2 regions of the Psychrobacillus sp. FSL W7-1457 genome follow, and region 1 is predicted to be linked to the other one. Evidence: a T-box and tRNA genes for the amino acid it is inferred to sense, from the RefSeq annotation. Region 1 holds a T-box; the other holds one or more tRNA genes.
What was found. A T-box is a leader RNA that pairs with one kind of tRNA and senses whether it is charged. The one in region 1 lies ahead of NSQ95_RS11670 (valine--tRNA ligase), so its partner is inferred to be a tRNA-Val.
Positions count from the first base shown of each region.

Region 1 (6,656 bases):
CGTGATGTTAGAAATAGCTTCGACGCTCCAATTGTTGCGTATAACGTAAGCGGAGAATATGCAATGGTGAAGGCTGCTGCCATCAATGGCTGGATAAACGAAAAAGAAACAGTTTTAGAAACGTTAACAGGAATGAAACGTGCTGGAGCAGATATCATCTTAACGTATCATGCTAAAGATGTAGCGCGTTGGTTGGAGGAGAAATAATGTCTAAATCATACAAATTATCTAAAGAAGCATTTGCAGAAGCAAAGGACTTAATGCCAGGTGGCGTAAATAGTCCGGTTCGTGCGTTTAAATCGGTCGACATGGATCCGATTTTCATGGAAAGTGGAAAAGGCGCTATATTGAAGGACATTGATGGTAATGAATACATTGATTACGTACTTTCTTGGGGACCACTTATTTTAGGTCATACGGAGCCGAATGTCGTGAAGGCAATTCAAGATGTAGCTGCAACTGGGACTAGCTTTGGAGCATCTACGTTAGTTGAAAATAAACTTGCAAAATTAGTTATGGAGCGAGTGCCATCAATCGAGATGGTCCGTATGGTTTCCTCTGGTACAGAGGCTACTATGAGTGCTTTGCGATTAGCTCGTGGCTACACAGGCCGCAACAAGATTTTAAAATTTGAAGGATGCTACCATGGACATGGAGACAGCCTGCTTATTAAAGCCGGTTCTGGTGTTGCTACACTAGGTCTTCCAGATAGCCCTGGTGTTCCAGAGTCGATTGCTAAAAATACGATTACGGCACCTTATAATGACATTGAGAGTGTTCGCTACGTGTTTGAAAACTTTGGTGACGATTTAGCAGCAGTTATTGTGGAGCCAGTGGCAGGTAATATGGGAGTTGTGCCTCCAATTGAAGGATTCCTCGAAGCATTGCGTGAATTAACAGAGAAAAATGGAACAGTTTTAATCTTTGACGAAGTAATGACGGGTTTCCGTGTTGATTATAACTGTGCACAAGGACATTTTGGTATTACTCCAGATTTAACTTGTTTAGGTAAAGTAATCGGAGGAGGCCTACCAGTAGGAGCTTTCGGTGGGAAACGCAAAATCATGGAAATGATTGCACCAGCAGGATCTGTATATCAAGCAGGTACGCTTTCAGGCAATCCTTTAGCGATGACAGCTGGCTATGAGACATTATCACGCTTGAACGAGGATACGTATAAGTACTTCGTGAAGCTTGGTGACATGCTTGAAAAAGGATTCAGAGAAGCTGCAAGCAAATACAACATTCCACATACAGTAAATCGTGCTGGGTCTATGATTGGCTTCTTCTTTACAAATGATAATGTTGTGAACTATGACGTAGCTAAAACGGCAGACCTTGACTTATTTGCAAAATACTATCGCCTAATGGCTGAGGAAGGAATTTATCTACCACCTTCTCAATTTGAAGGAATGTTCCTTTCCACTGCGCACACTGAGGAGCATATTGAAAAAACAATTCAAGCGTTCCATACAGTGTTTGAAAAATTAGCTCGATAATAAATATTAAAAACAGACAAACGTTCTAAGCAATTAGAATGGCTTGTCTGTTTTTTTGTATTTATTTTATATTTACAATTAGTTATAAGTAGAGGCGGAACTCACTGAGAAAATAGAAAAGATAGCGGAGACTGGGTAAAACTTTTGAAAAGCTGGCATAATTGAGAGGTTTTTTTCATATTTTCTTACGTTGAAACATAATTTGTCCTATATGAAGGAGGATGAAACATGGAAGTTAAAAGTTGGGAAGTAAAGGAACAGTTCTGTTTTCCACAAAGTTTTGGAGTGCCTAAGGAAGTAAAAACAATCAATGTAACCCCACAGTATTTTCATGAGGAAATGGACAATATGGTGCATATCAACGGTATTTATCATATTACTTGTCACGTGGAGTTCGAGGAGGGTGAAGTGGAGCATCACGCAACAAGTGAATTTACGGAAATCGAAGATCTAGATTTAAACGGTGAGCTTGGTTATTTTGAATATGCGGTACCGATGAGTGTAGAGATTAGTAAAGATAGAATACAAGCCGAAACGTTACCGACAGTTAGTATAGAAACTATAAATTGCAAGGCAGAGTCTGATGGTATTGAAATCGTATGGCTAGTGAATTGTGAATATGAGACGCAACGTCCGAAAACGGAGGAAGTAGTAGCAGAGGTAAGACAAGAAATGATTGAAGAAGTAGAAGAAACCCTAGTCTTAGAGTCTAGTAGCCATAGAGAGGCCTTTGTAAGTAATGAACAGCAGTCCCCACGTACGGTACAGGAACCAGTTCCGGAACAGACTAATGTGACGATTAAAAATAGAGAAGTGGAAAGCCCGGCTGAGGATGATTCTGAGCTACAGTTTATATTTAATTTGGAGGATGGGTATACCAAGCTTTCCTTTCCATCAAATAATGTCCTTAAATAATAGAAAACCAAGAAATGCTAGAAATACTAGCAAGAGAAAATCCCATGTTGTTGGAACAATTAAAACACGAACAAGTTGAAAGCAACCGATTGGTATAATGATTCCTTTCACGTAAAAACGAGTTCTTCGTAACCAGTCGGGCAGTAAATAGGGGTTGTATCCTCTTTTCATAGTGTTTTCCTCCTTTCACAAGACTATGCTTGACGGCATATAATAATATCCTATACAATAAAAACAACTATATATGGATGCTATGAATGGGAAGAGTAAAATGACACGGTTATCTAAAGAAAGGAAACAATTTGCTGAAATGTTTCCGTTAGCCACCATTTGAAGGTAGCCCAAGAGCAGCTTTTGTGAACTAACAGTAGCAATTGCCGGTTTGAAGCCGTTATCTAATTGAGAGCGTGATGTGTTGTATTGCATCTGCGAATAAAGGTGGTACCGCGAACAAACTCCTTCGTCCTTTAGTGATGATAGGAGTTTTTTTATATTCTTTTTTAAGGAGGAAACGATATGACAAATGAGACAACGATGTCAACCAAGTATGATCCGCAGTCAATCGAAAAAGGCCGCTATGAATGGTGGTTAAAAGGTAAATATTTTGAGGCGCATCCAGAAAGTGAAAAGGAACCATATACCATTGTGATTCCACCGCCTAACGTAACAGGGAAGCTACATTTAGGTCACGCCTGGGATACAACTCTTCAAGACATTATTATTCGCATGAAGCGTATGCAAGGATATGACGCTCTATGGCTACCAGGTATGGACCATGCAGGTATCGCTACACAAGCAAAGGTAGAAGAAAAATTACGTGCTGACAATATTTCGAGATATGACCTAGGCCGTGAAAAATTTGTGGAAGAAACTTGGAAATGGAAAGATGAATATGCAGGACATATTCGCAAGCAATGGTCAAAACTAGGTCTAGGCTTAGACTATTCTCGTGAACGCTTCACTTTAGATGAGGGTCTTTCCAATGCAGTAAAGGAAGTATTTGTTAAGCTTTATAACAAAGGCTTGATTTACCGCGGGGAATACATTATCAACTGGGATCCTGCTACAAAAACAGCACTTTCTGATATCGAAGTAATTCATAAAGATATACAGGGTGCATTCTATCATATGCATTACCCACTTGCAGATGGTACTGGTTCGATCGATGTTGCAACAACTCGACCAGAAACAATGCTAGGGGATACAGCTGTTGCAGTACATCCTGAGGATGAGCGCTACAAACATTTAATCGGAAAAATGGTGAAGTTACCGATCGTTGGCCGTGAAATTCCAATCGTAGCAGATGATTACGTGGATATAGAATTTGGTAGTGGTGCAGTTAAAATTACACCTGCCCATGACCCGAATGACTTTGAAATTGGTAACCGTCATAACTTAGAGCGAATTTTAGTTATGCATGAAGATGGTTCCATGAATAAAAACGCAGCTAAATATGAAGGCTTAGATCGCTTTGAGTGCCGCAAACAAATCGTAAAAGATCTTCAAGATGCAGGTGTTTTATTTAAAATTGAAGAGCATGCACATTCGGTAGGCCACTCTGAGCGAAGCGGAGCAGTAGTTGAGCCTTACCTTTCCACTCAGTGGTTTGTAAAAATGCAGCCACTTGCAGAAGAAGCAATAAAGTTGCAAGAGTCAGAGGGTAAGGTTAATTTTGTACCGGATCGCTTTGAAAAAACGTATTTACGTTGGATGGAAAATATACATGACTGGTGTATTTCCCGTCAACTATGGTGGGGACACAGAATTCCAGCATGGTACCATAAAGAAACTGGAGAAGTGTATGTTGGGCATGAGGCTCCAGCAGACGAAGAAAATTGGAAGCAGGATGAAGATGTTCTAGATACATGGTTCTCCTCTGCGTTATGGCCTTTCTCTACGCTAGGCTGGCCGGATGTAGAAAACGAAGAGATGAAGAAGTATTACCCAACGAATGCCCTTGTTACAGGTTATGATATTATATTCTTCTGGGTGTCACGTATGATATTCCAAGGAGTAGAATTTACAGGAACTCGACCATTCGATGATGTATTAATTCATGGCCTTGTACGTGCAGAAGATGGACGTAAGATGTCTAAATCCCTTGGAAATGGTATCGACCCAATGGATGTAATAGATAAGTACGGAGCAGATTCACTACGCTATTTCTTAAGTACTGGTTCTTCTCCAGGACAAGATTTACGTTTCTCAGTAGAAAAAGTAGAGGCTGTTTGGAACTTTGCCAATAAAATCTGGAATGCTTCACGTTTTGCATTGATGAATATGGATGGATTGAAATACGAGGAAATTAATTTAGATGGGAAAAAATCCGTTGCAGATGCTTGGATCCTAACTCGTTTAAATGAAACAATCGAACAAGTAACAAGACTTTCCGATAAATACGAGTTCGGTGAAGTTGGTCGTGCCCTATACAACTTCATCTGGGATGATTTCTGTGACTGGTATATCGAAATGTCGAAGCTCCCACTAAACGGAGAAGACGAAGAAGCGAAGCATATGACTCGGTCGGTTCTAGCATACGTATTAGACAACACGATGCGTTTATTGCACCCATTCATGCCTTTCATAACAGAAGAAATTTGGCAAAACCTACCTCATGAAGGCGAATCTATTACCGTAGCGACATGGCCGACAGTAAATGAAGAGCTTTCTGATCAAAGCCAAGCAGCAAGCATGAAATTACTAGCAGAGATCATTCGCTCTGTTCGTAACATCCGTTCAGAGGTACAAACACCGATGAGCAAAAAAGTACCGTTATACATTTCTGCAAAAGATGCAGATACGCTAGCAGTACTAGAAGCAAACGCAAAATATTTAGAGCGTTTCTGTAATCCAGAGCCTCTAGTAATCGGTCAAGACCTCGATGATCCAGGTCAATCGATGTCAGCAGTAGTAACAGGTGCTCTTTTATACCTTCCATTACAAGGCTTAATCGATATTGATGCTGAAAAAGCACGTCTGGAAAAAGAATTAGAAAAATGGGCAAAAGAAGTGAAACTAGTTCAAGGGAAATTATCCAATGAACGCTTCGTATCAAAAGCTCCTGAGGCAGTAGTTGCTGAAGAGCGTGCAAAAGAACAGGATTACCTCGAAAAACACGCAACCGTTCTAAAACGTATTGAGGAATTAAATAGCTTGTAAAAAAGCAAGTGCAAGTGTAGCCAGTACCGATGAGGTATCTGGCTACACTTTTTTAATGGATAATGGTGTTTTAATATATTGCTGAGATGGAGCAATGGTGAGTGGGAAGTATTGTGAAGATGGTGCAGAACCTTGCAGAGACGGGGTAGAACCTTGCGGAGATGGAGTGGAACTTTGCGGAGACGGGGGAAAATCTTGCGGAGATGGAGTGAGTAGAACCTTGCGAGTGATAATGTGAAGCGGTGATGGAAAACGTATTAAAGAGATGGCAAAAAGAGTTGGGCGAACGGGTCGGAAGTGTTGCAGAAATGAGATGAAGTGTTGCGCGAAATAAAAGTATTGCGGGAAATAGAGAGAGTGTTGCACAACTGGCTGGAAGTATTGCAGAAATGAATGGCCACATAAACAAATAAAAGTACATCAAGCTTAACGCTCGATGTACTTTTTTAAATGCTCATCAATATATTTCATAATTGGTATAGCGATATCCGTCTGGGTTGTTTGATAATATGATCTTGCTCCAACAGGATCCTCTAATTCATTGAATAGCCATCTGCCGTCGGGTAGAAGTAAGAAATCAATTCCTACGTAATCGCTTTTAATGGCTTTTGCTATTTTAATCACATCTGATTCTTGAGTTGCAGAGAGCTCATATTTTTCTACGGTACCACCTAACGTGAAATTGGATTTAAAGCTATTTGGGGCACCGATTCTTTTTACTGCTCCAATTACCTCGCTACCTAACATAAATACTCTTACATCGGTAGCATTCGTTTCTACATAAGCTTGAGCGATAATGGTCTGGGATGAAAAGTCACTTAGAAATACATCTGCATCTTGTGGTTCCGTACACCTTTCTACCTGCATTCCCCCATGTCCGCCAGTCGTCTTAAGTACAACCGGATAATCTCGTATGTCTTCAACGTTGTTAATTTTATAGGTTGGAACTGTAGCGATTCCAAGCATTTGAACTAGCTGGATTGCTTTCCATTTATCATTAGCAATGACGTTGACCTCTGATCGGTTGAACATGGGAACACCGCGTTGCTCTAACTTTTTTGAAAGCTCAGGATTCCTTGCTCG
Region 1 covers NZ_CP151993.1:2,390,906-2,397,561, reverse strand. Annotated here, with positions in the region: gene hemB (porphobilinogen synthase) at 1-207, shown strand, start outside; gene hemL (glutamate-1-semialdehyde 2,1-aminomutase) at 207-1,499, shown strand; gene NSQ95_RS11680 (hypothetical protein) at 1,728-2,414, shown strand; gene NSQ95_RS11675 (hypothetical protein) at 2,394-2,585, opposite strand; T-box leader at 2,659-2,885, shown strand; gene NSQ95_RS11670 (valine--tRNA ligase) at 2,931-5,573, shown strand; gene NSQ95_RS11665 (alpha-L-glutamate ligase) at 6,000-6,656, opposite strand, start outside.

Region 2 (6,656 bases), 690 kb from region 1:
TATTATAGAAGACTTTCAGAAGAAAATGGCTAAACTTTTAGGTAAGGGAACGTCTGCATTTTTCCCTAGCGGTACAATGGCTCAGCAAATCGCCTTACGTATTTGGTGCGATGAGAAGCAGCTTAACCAGGTTGCCTATCACCCTTTATGTCATTTAGAAATACACGAGATGGATGGTTTAAAGGAATTACACCAGATTAAAACGATCCTGCTGGCAGACAAGAATCGAGTAATTGAGCTAGAGGACGTAAAAAACCTTAAAGAAGACATAGCATGTCTTTTATTGGAGCTACCTCAAAGAGAAATTGGTGGCCAGCTTCCTAGCTTTGAAACATTAGAACAGATTTCAGCCTATTGTCGTGAAAATGGTATAAAGCTTCATTTAGACGGAGCCCGACTTTTAGAAGTATTACCGTACTATAATAAAACAGCCTCTGAGGTTTGCGACCTATTTGTAAGTGTTTATATGTCTTTTTATAAAGGAATTGGTGGTATTGCGGGAGCTATTCTAGCCGGTGACGAGGATTTCATAGAGAAATCTAAAATTTGGAGAAAGCGTTATGGTGGAACACTTATAAGCTTGTATCCTTATATTCTATCAGCAGATTATTATTTTGATAAGCGAGCACACAAAATGAAGCAATACTATCAAAAATCTGTAGAGCTAGCACAGCTATTTAATAACTGTAAGGATATTTACACCGTACCAGAAGTACCTGTTTCCAATATGTTTCACGTCTATTTTAATCGTTCACAAGAGGAAATGGCAGCTGTTATAAGCAAAGTCCAGCTTGATAATCGCATAGGGATATCCAGCTATTTAAGTGAGCTGGATGGGGAGAAATGCCAAATTGAAATAAGTATTGGAGATTCTTATCTAGAAATTCCAAAAGAACAACTAGAACAATTATTTTTGAATTTAAATGAAGAAATGAAATAAAAGACTCTTAACGTCTCGTTGAGAGTCTTTTATTGCTGTTGCTGATACTGTTCACTTTTAAGTTCTTCATATATATGGTTTGCCTTGCTTTGCGCTTCTGCTTTAGAAGTTGCGTGTACCTCGATAATTTTTCCTTCGATAATAAAGTTATATGTTTTAACCATTTTAAATTCCTCGCTTTTCTTATTTTTGATTCTAATTATGTTATTCCCTATTGTAGAAAAATAAAACTTCTTAATAATGGAAATTACAAATATTTATTGGGACAGTAAAAAGTCCATAATTACTGTGCTTACATAAAAAAAGGTGGCTCCCATTTATGAGCCACCCAACAACCCTATTACCCACTCCTTCACATCCACGAGTCGGTTGGATGGTGGTCTTTCTGTCTCACCCGAAACGATTAGGGGAAAAACGGAATCTACCCGATGGAGAGAGCCATGTGCACCCCCACCAGCATGATCATGACTATGTTTTTCAATAAATTCGTAAGAAGGCTTTGCATCTACTATGATAACTTTTCCGGTTTGGGAGTGGAGTGCTCCGTACAGCCGAGCTAGTCCATCAGGATATGTGTGATAACGTAAAGTTCCTTGCTCATCTTTTATATCTAAAAGAGACAAATCTCCATCTAATTGCCACGACTGCTTATATTCATCCATATAAGGACCATTTGGAGAGAAGGTGAGTTCTTTATCGTCTGAGCTTACAACATGATTTATTTGTTGTTCATCGCTCCATGCAATAAAACCTATTCGTTCATCCTTTTTTAAGCTTTCTACTATATCAGAAAAAGGAATTTCTTCATCATTTAAATAGATGTAGGCCATTCGTTCATTCACTGCGATGGCTAGTTGTGTATTTTCTTTTCCTTTTTCTAAGAAGGTGTACCGCTTTAACAATTCATTCAAATCAATTAAAGCCGTTTCCTTTTCTTCCTTAACTGCAGATTGACCACTATCACCAAGGACTATCCATGTAACCTCTTCTACTGCCTTTTCCCAAGAGCCAAAATTATTTAACAGCTCTTGCAGTGCTTGGTCAGCCTTCTCAATCCCAGATTCATCACCAGGACCGTTTCTATGTATGGACGCATCCGCATCAGGGAGATAGGCTAGTGTAAAGGTAGGTAGGTTCCCTTGTTCAATTAGATAAGTCAGTTCATTAGATGTAAACTCATTATTTACTCCCATCCTCTTCCAAACGTATTTATATCGATCGTTCTCTGGATTGTATTGAGATAAGCCACCGAGCGACAAAAGCAATGGCCCATTCACCTTTATTTCTTTTGGCAATAGATCTGTAATAGAAAGAAGCTTAGGTACTTGTAAATCCTGCTTAAAGCTTCCCCGGTATAATAGACCATTAATAGAAGCTGTGTGTATTTGAGCACTTGCCAATTGTTCATGAATCGTTAGAACTTCTTTACTTAAATGGGTTTCATTCAGATGAATAACACTATCAGCCACTACATTTTTAACCCCATTGTCCCATATCTCCGCGATTCCACTTCCATAACTGACCATGCGTGCCTCATCTTTATTAAACCAAATCAACCCGGGGATTTTATGCTGATTTGCATATGTTCCAGTCAACAAGGTGCTATCAATTGTAACGGACATTGTTGGATAAGAACTAATAAATTCTGGATAAAAATCCCCATTATTTATTAAAAATGAAAATGCAGGTGCCTCTCCCTCTTTTATCGTCTTTTGCAATGGTTCTGCCATTAAAGAATCGACAACAATAAGAACGATCGGCTTTTTAGTAGCTTCGATCTTTACATCATTAAACTTTTTAGTTGGAGACATCGAAATAGCTAATATAAGTCCTCCACATACAACAACCAATATAGCTAATATGATTAGTATTGTTTTCTTCACTTTTAGTCACCTATCTTCCATTCATAGTGTTAGTATGGTGATTTCCAAATGATTACATGCTTATTTAATGATAAAAACTCATGGCTTTCGACTAAATGTGTACAAAGATATTCTTGGACCAGCCATTTATATAAAAATGATATCCTCACCAGTTGGACTACCTTTATAGAAAAGATGCATCAATTACCTGGTTGCCCATCATTGTCACTGCCTTGCTCATCTTCATTTTCATTTTTTGCACCGTCTCCACTGCTACCTTCTGTTTCATCCAAAGCTCTTATAAAAAATGCCGTTGGTAACAAAAGACCAATTGCTGCTTGTATTAGTGCAAAGAACCGTGCCTTTCCCACAGGCACCAAGTCACCATAGCCTACTGATAAAATGGTTACTCCACTGAAATAGAGATAATCTAAAAAATTCTCTCCTCCATCCTTCCCCTCTTCAGTGCTGACTCTTACTACATCTCCTTCCATAGACAATAAGTAATAAAGAACAGCAAATCCAAAAGTAATGCCAAGCATAGCGAAAAATAGCTTTTGGAATAAAGTTGACTGAAAATAGCTTTTCTTATATTTATGACCTGAAAAGAAATAGTATAAGGTTGTTACCATAAATAAGATCGTCAATCCCATTAGTATCGTAGAAAACATGCGTCTATTCCTCTCTGTCTCTCGAGTCCATCCAGTTTGAGTTGTATGAAGTTTTATTAATGTCGATATGACTATCTTGTCAATCGAATGTAAAAATATACAAAGTAACTAATATGAAAACGGAAATATAGATACGCATTCAATTCTTGAAAAAGTGAATGTACAGGTATTGAGACATTGAAAAGATTTTCAAGAGCTATTCTAACAATTTAAGTGATTTTCATTTTAAGCAAATATAACTTTTTTGATATAACTATTACTTCTTCCGAGACATTCAATTACTCCTATGCACGGGATTTTAGCTTATTTCAGTCCTCTTATTGAAACAACAAAAAAGACCTCTAACAAGTAGTTAGAAGTCTTGATATGTATGACTTTATGTCATGAATATGATACCGGTGGTCGGGGTCGAACCGACACATCCGAAGATACGGGATTTTGAGTCCCGCGCGTCTGCCAATTCCGCCACACCGGCATATTAAAGGCAGTAAATACTTTTTTAAAAATTGGAGGCGGCAACCGGATTTGAACCGGTGATAAAGGTGTTGCAGACCTGTGCCTTACCACTTGGCTATGCCGCCTTAATTTGGAGCGGAAGACGAGGTTCGAACTCGCGACCCCCACCTTGGCAAGGTGGTGTTCTACCACTGAACTACTTCCGCAAATAACTGGGGTACCTGGATTCGAACCAGGGCATGACGGAATCAAAATCCGTTGCCTTACCGCTTGGCTATACCCCAATGGGGCGACCGATGGGAATTGAACCCACGAATGCCGGAATCACAATCCGGTGCGTTAACCACTTCGCCACGACCGCCACAGAATAAAAAAAAGAGCTAACCAGATAGAATATGGGGCGACTGATGGGAATTGAACCCACGAATGCCGGAATCACAATCCGGTGCGTTAACCACTTCGCCACAACCGCCATTATTCAAAGTTAACTTATTATTTGGCAGGGGCAGTAGGAATCGAACCCACATCAAAGGTTTTGGAGACCTCTATTCTACCGTTAAACTATGCCCCTATAAAAACTGGTGGAGGGGGACGGATTCGAACCGCCGAACCCTAAGGAGCGGATTTACAGTCCGCCGCGTTTAGCCACTTCGCTACCCCTCCACTAGACAGTGGTGCCGGAAAGAGGACTTGAACCCCCAACCTACTGATTACAAGTCAGTTGCTCTACCAATTGAGCTATTCCGGCGTAATGGTGGCTCAGGACGGAATCGAACCGCCGACACAAGGATTTTCAGTCCTTTGCTCTACCGACTGAGCTACTGAGCCTCTTCGATTTACGCTAAGCTGTACAACTCTTTGTCAGCTTCACTCACTCATTCAGTCACGTACTTTAGTACGCTCCTTCTTTCGTTCGATTGCTTCCTCGATTTGCTTGCTTATCCTAAATCTCTAACATATTGAATAATAAATGGCGGTCCCGACCGGGATCGAACCGGCGATCTCCTGCGTGACAGGCAGGCATGTTAACCGCTACACCACGGGACCATTTGGTTGCGGGGACAGGATTTGAACCTGTGACCTTCGGGTTATGAGCCCGACGAGCTACCGAACTGCTCCACCCCGCGACAATAATATTAGATGAAATTTAAATCATCCTACGCATTTAGTGAGTTTTACGTCTTCCACGCTTCGCTTTCTTCGTGAAGCGATTTGCTCCACCCCGCGATAATAATACTTGCTAAATTAATAATGGTGGAGGATGACGGGCTCGAACCGCCGACCCTCTGCTTGTAAGGCAGATGCTCTCCCAGCTGAGCTAATCCTCCGTAATGCTGGTTTAAAATTAAATGGTGACCCCTACGGGATTCGAACCCGTGTTACCGCCGTGAAAGGGCGGTGTCTTAACCGCTTGACCAAGGGGCCATTATGTATTAGAGAAATCTATCTGGCGGAGAGCAAGGGATTTGAACCCTTGAGACAGTGTTACCCGCCTACACGATTTCCAATCGTGCTCCTTCGGCCACTCGGACAGCTCTCCTAGAAATGGCTCCGAAGGTAGGACTCGAACCTACGACCGATCGGTTAACAGCCGATTGCTCTACCACTGAGCTACTTCGGAATAATATCCGCCTAGCGACGTCCTACTCTTGCAGGGGGAGACCCCCAACTACCATCGGCGCTGAAGAGCTTAACTTCCGTGTTCGGTATGGGAACGGGTGTGACCTCTTCGCCATCATCACTAGACTTGAATAATTATTGAAAGACAAGTTCTATTATATCAACTATGTAGATTATTACAAGCATTAATTTAATAAAAATTTATTCTTTCAAAACTGAATAAACTGACATCTTAGAAACAAACAATTTGGTTAAGTCCTCGATCGATTAGTATTCGTCAGCTGCACGTGTCGCCACGCTTCCACCCCGAACCTATCTACCTCATCGTCTTTGAGGGATCTTACTTACTTGCGTAATGGGAAATCTCATCTTGAGGGGGGCTTCGTGCTTAGATGCTTTCAGCACTTATCCCGTCCACACATAGCTACCCAGCGATGCCCTTGGCAGAACAACTGGTACACCAGCGGTGTGTCCATCCCGGTCCTCTCGTACTAAGGACAGCTCCTCTCAAATTTCCTACGCCCACGACGGATAGGGACCGAACTGTCTCACGACGTTCTGAACCCAGCTCGCGTACCGCTTTAATGGGCGAACAGCCCAACCCTTGGGACCGACTACAGCCCCAGGATGCGATGAGCCGACATCGAGGTGCCAAACCTCCCCGTCGATGTGGACTCTTGGGGGAGATAAGCCTGTTATCCCCGGGGTAGCTTTTATCCGTTGAGCGATGGCCCTTCCATGCGGAACCACCGGATCACTAAGCCCGTCTTTCGACCCTGCTCGACTTGTAGGTCTCGCAGTCAAGCTCCCTTCTGCCTTTACACTCTTCGAATGATTTCCAACCATTCTGAGGGAACCTTTGGGCGCCTCCGTTACACTTTAGGAGGCGACCGCCCCAGTCAAACTGCCCGCCTGACACTGTCTCCTACCCGGGTTACGGGTATGGGTTAGAATTTCAATACAACCAGGGTAGTATCCCACCGACGCCTCCTCCGAAGCTGGCGCTCCGGGCTCTAAGGCTCCTACCTATCCTGTACAAGTTGCACCAAAATTCAATATCAAGCTACAGTAAAGCTCCACGGGGTCTTTCCGTCCTGTCGCGGGTAA
Region 2 covers NZ_CP151993.1:3,078,068-3,084,723, forward strand. Annotated here, with positions in the region: gene NSQ95_RS15060 (aminotransferase class I/II-fold pyridoxal phosphate-dependent enzyme) at 1-940, shown strand, start outside; gene NSQ95_RS15065 (hypothetical protein) at 970-1,104, opposite strand; gene NSQ95_RS15070 (alkaline phosphatase family protein) at 1,258-2,823, opposite strand; gene NSQ95_RS15075 (potassium channel family protein) at 3,003-3,473, opposite strand; tRNA gene NSQ95_RS15080 (tRNA-Leu) at 3,867-3,948, opposite strand; tRNA gene NSQ95_RS15085 (tRNA-Cys) at 3,981-4,054, opposite strand; tRNA gene NSQ95_RS15090 (tRNA-Gly) at 4,061-4,135, opposite strand; tRNA gene NSQ95_RS15095 (tRNA-Gln) at 4,142-4,213, opposite strand; tRNA gene NSQ95_RS15100 (tRNA-His) at 4,215-4,290, opposite strand; tRNA gene NSQ95_RS15105 (tRNA-His) at 4,326-4,401, opposite strand; tRNA gene NSQ95_RS15110 (tRNA-Trp) at 4,427-4,500, opposite strand; tRNA gene NSQ95_RS15115 (tRNA-Tyr) at 4,509-4,592, opposite strand; tRNA gene NSQ95_RS15120 (tRNA-Thr) at 4,602-4,677, opposite strand; tRNA gene NSQ95_RS15125 (tRNA-Phe) at 4,682-4,757, opposite strand; tRNA gene NSQ95_RS15130 (tRNA-Asp) at 4,901-4,976, opposite strand; tRNA gene NSQ95_RS15135 (tRNA-Met) at 4,980-5,056, opposite strand; tRNA gene NSQ95_RS15140 (tRNA-Val) at 5,182-5,257, opposite strand; tRNA gene NSQ95_RS15145 (tRNA-Glu) at 5,280-5,354, opposite strand; tRNA gene NSQ95_RS15150 (tRNA-Ser) at 5,378-5,469, opposite strand; tRNA gene NSQ95_RS15155 (tRNA-Asn) at 5,476-5,550, opposite strand; rRNA gene rrf (5S ribosomal RNA) at 5,560-5,675, opposite strand; rRNA gene NSQ95_RS15165 (23S ribosomal RNA) at 5,797-6,656, opposite strand, start outside.
Region 2: it encodes a tRNA-Val, which carries the amino acid that the T-box ahead of NSQ95_RS11670 (valine--tRNA ligase) is inferred to sense. The anticodon was not compared.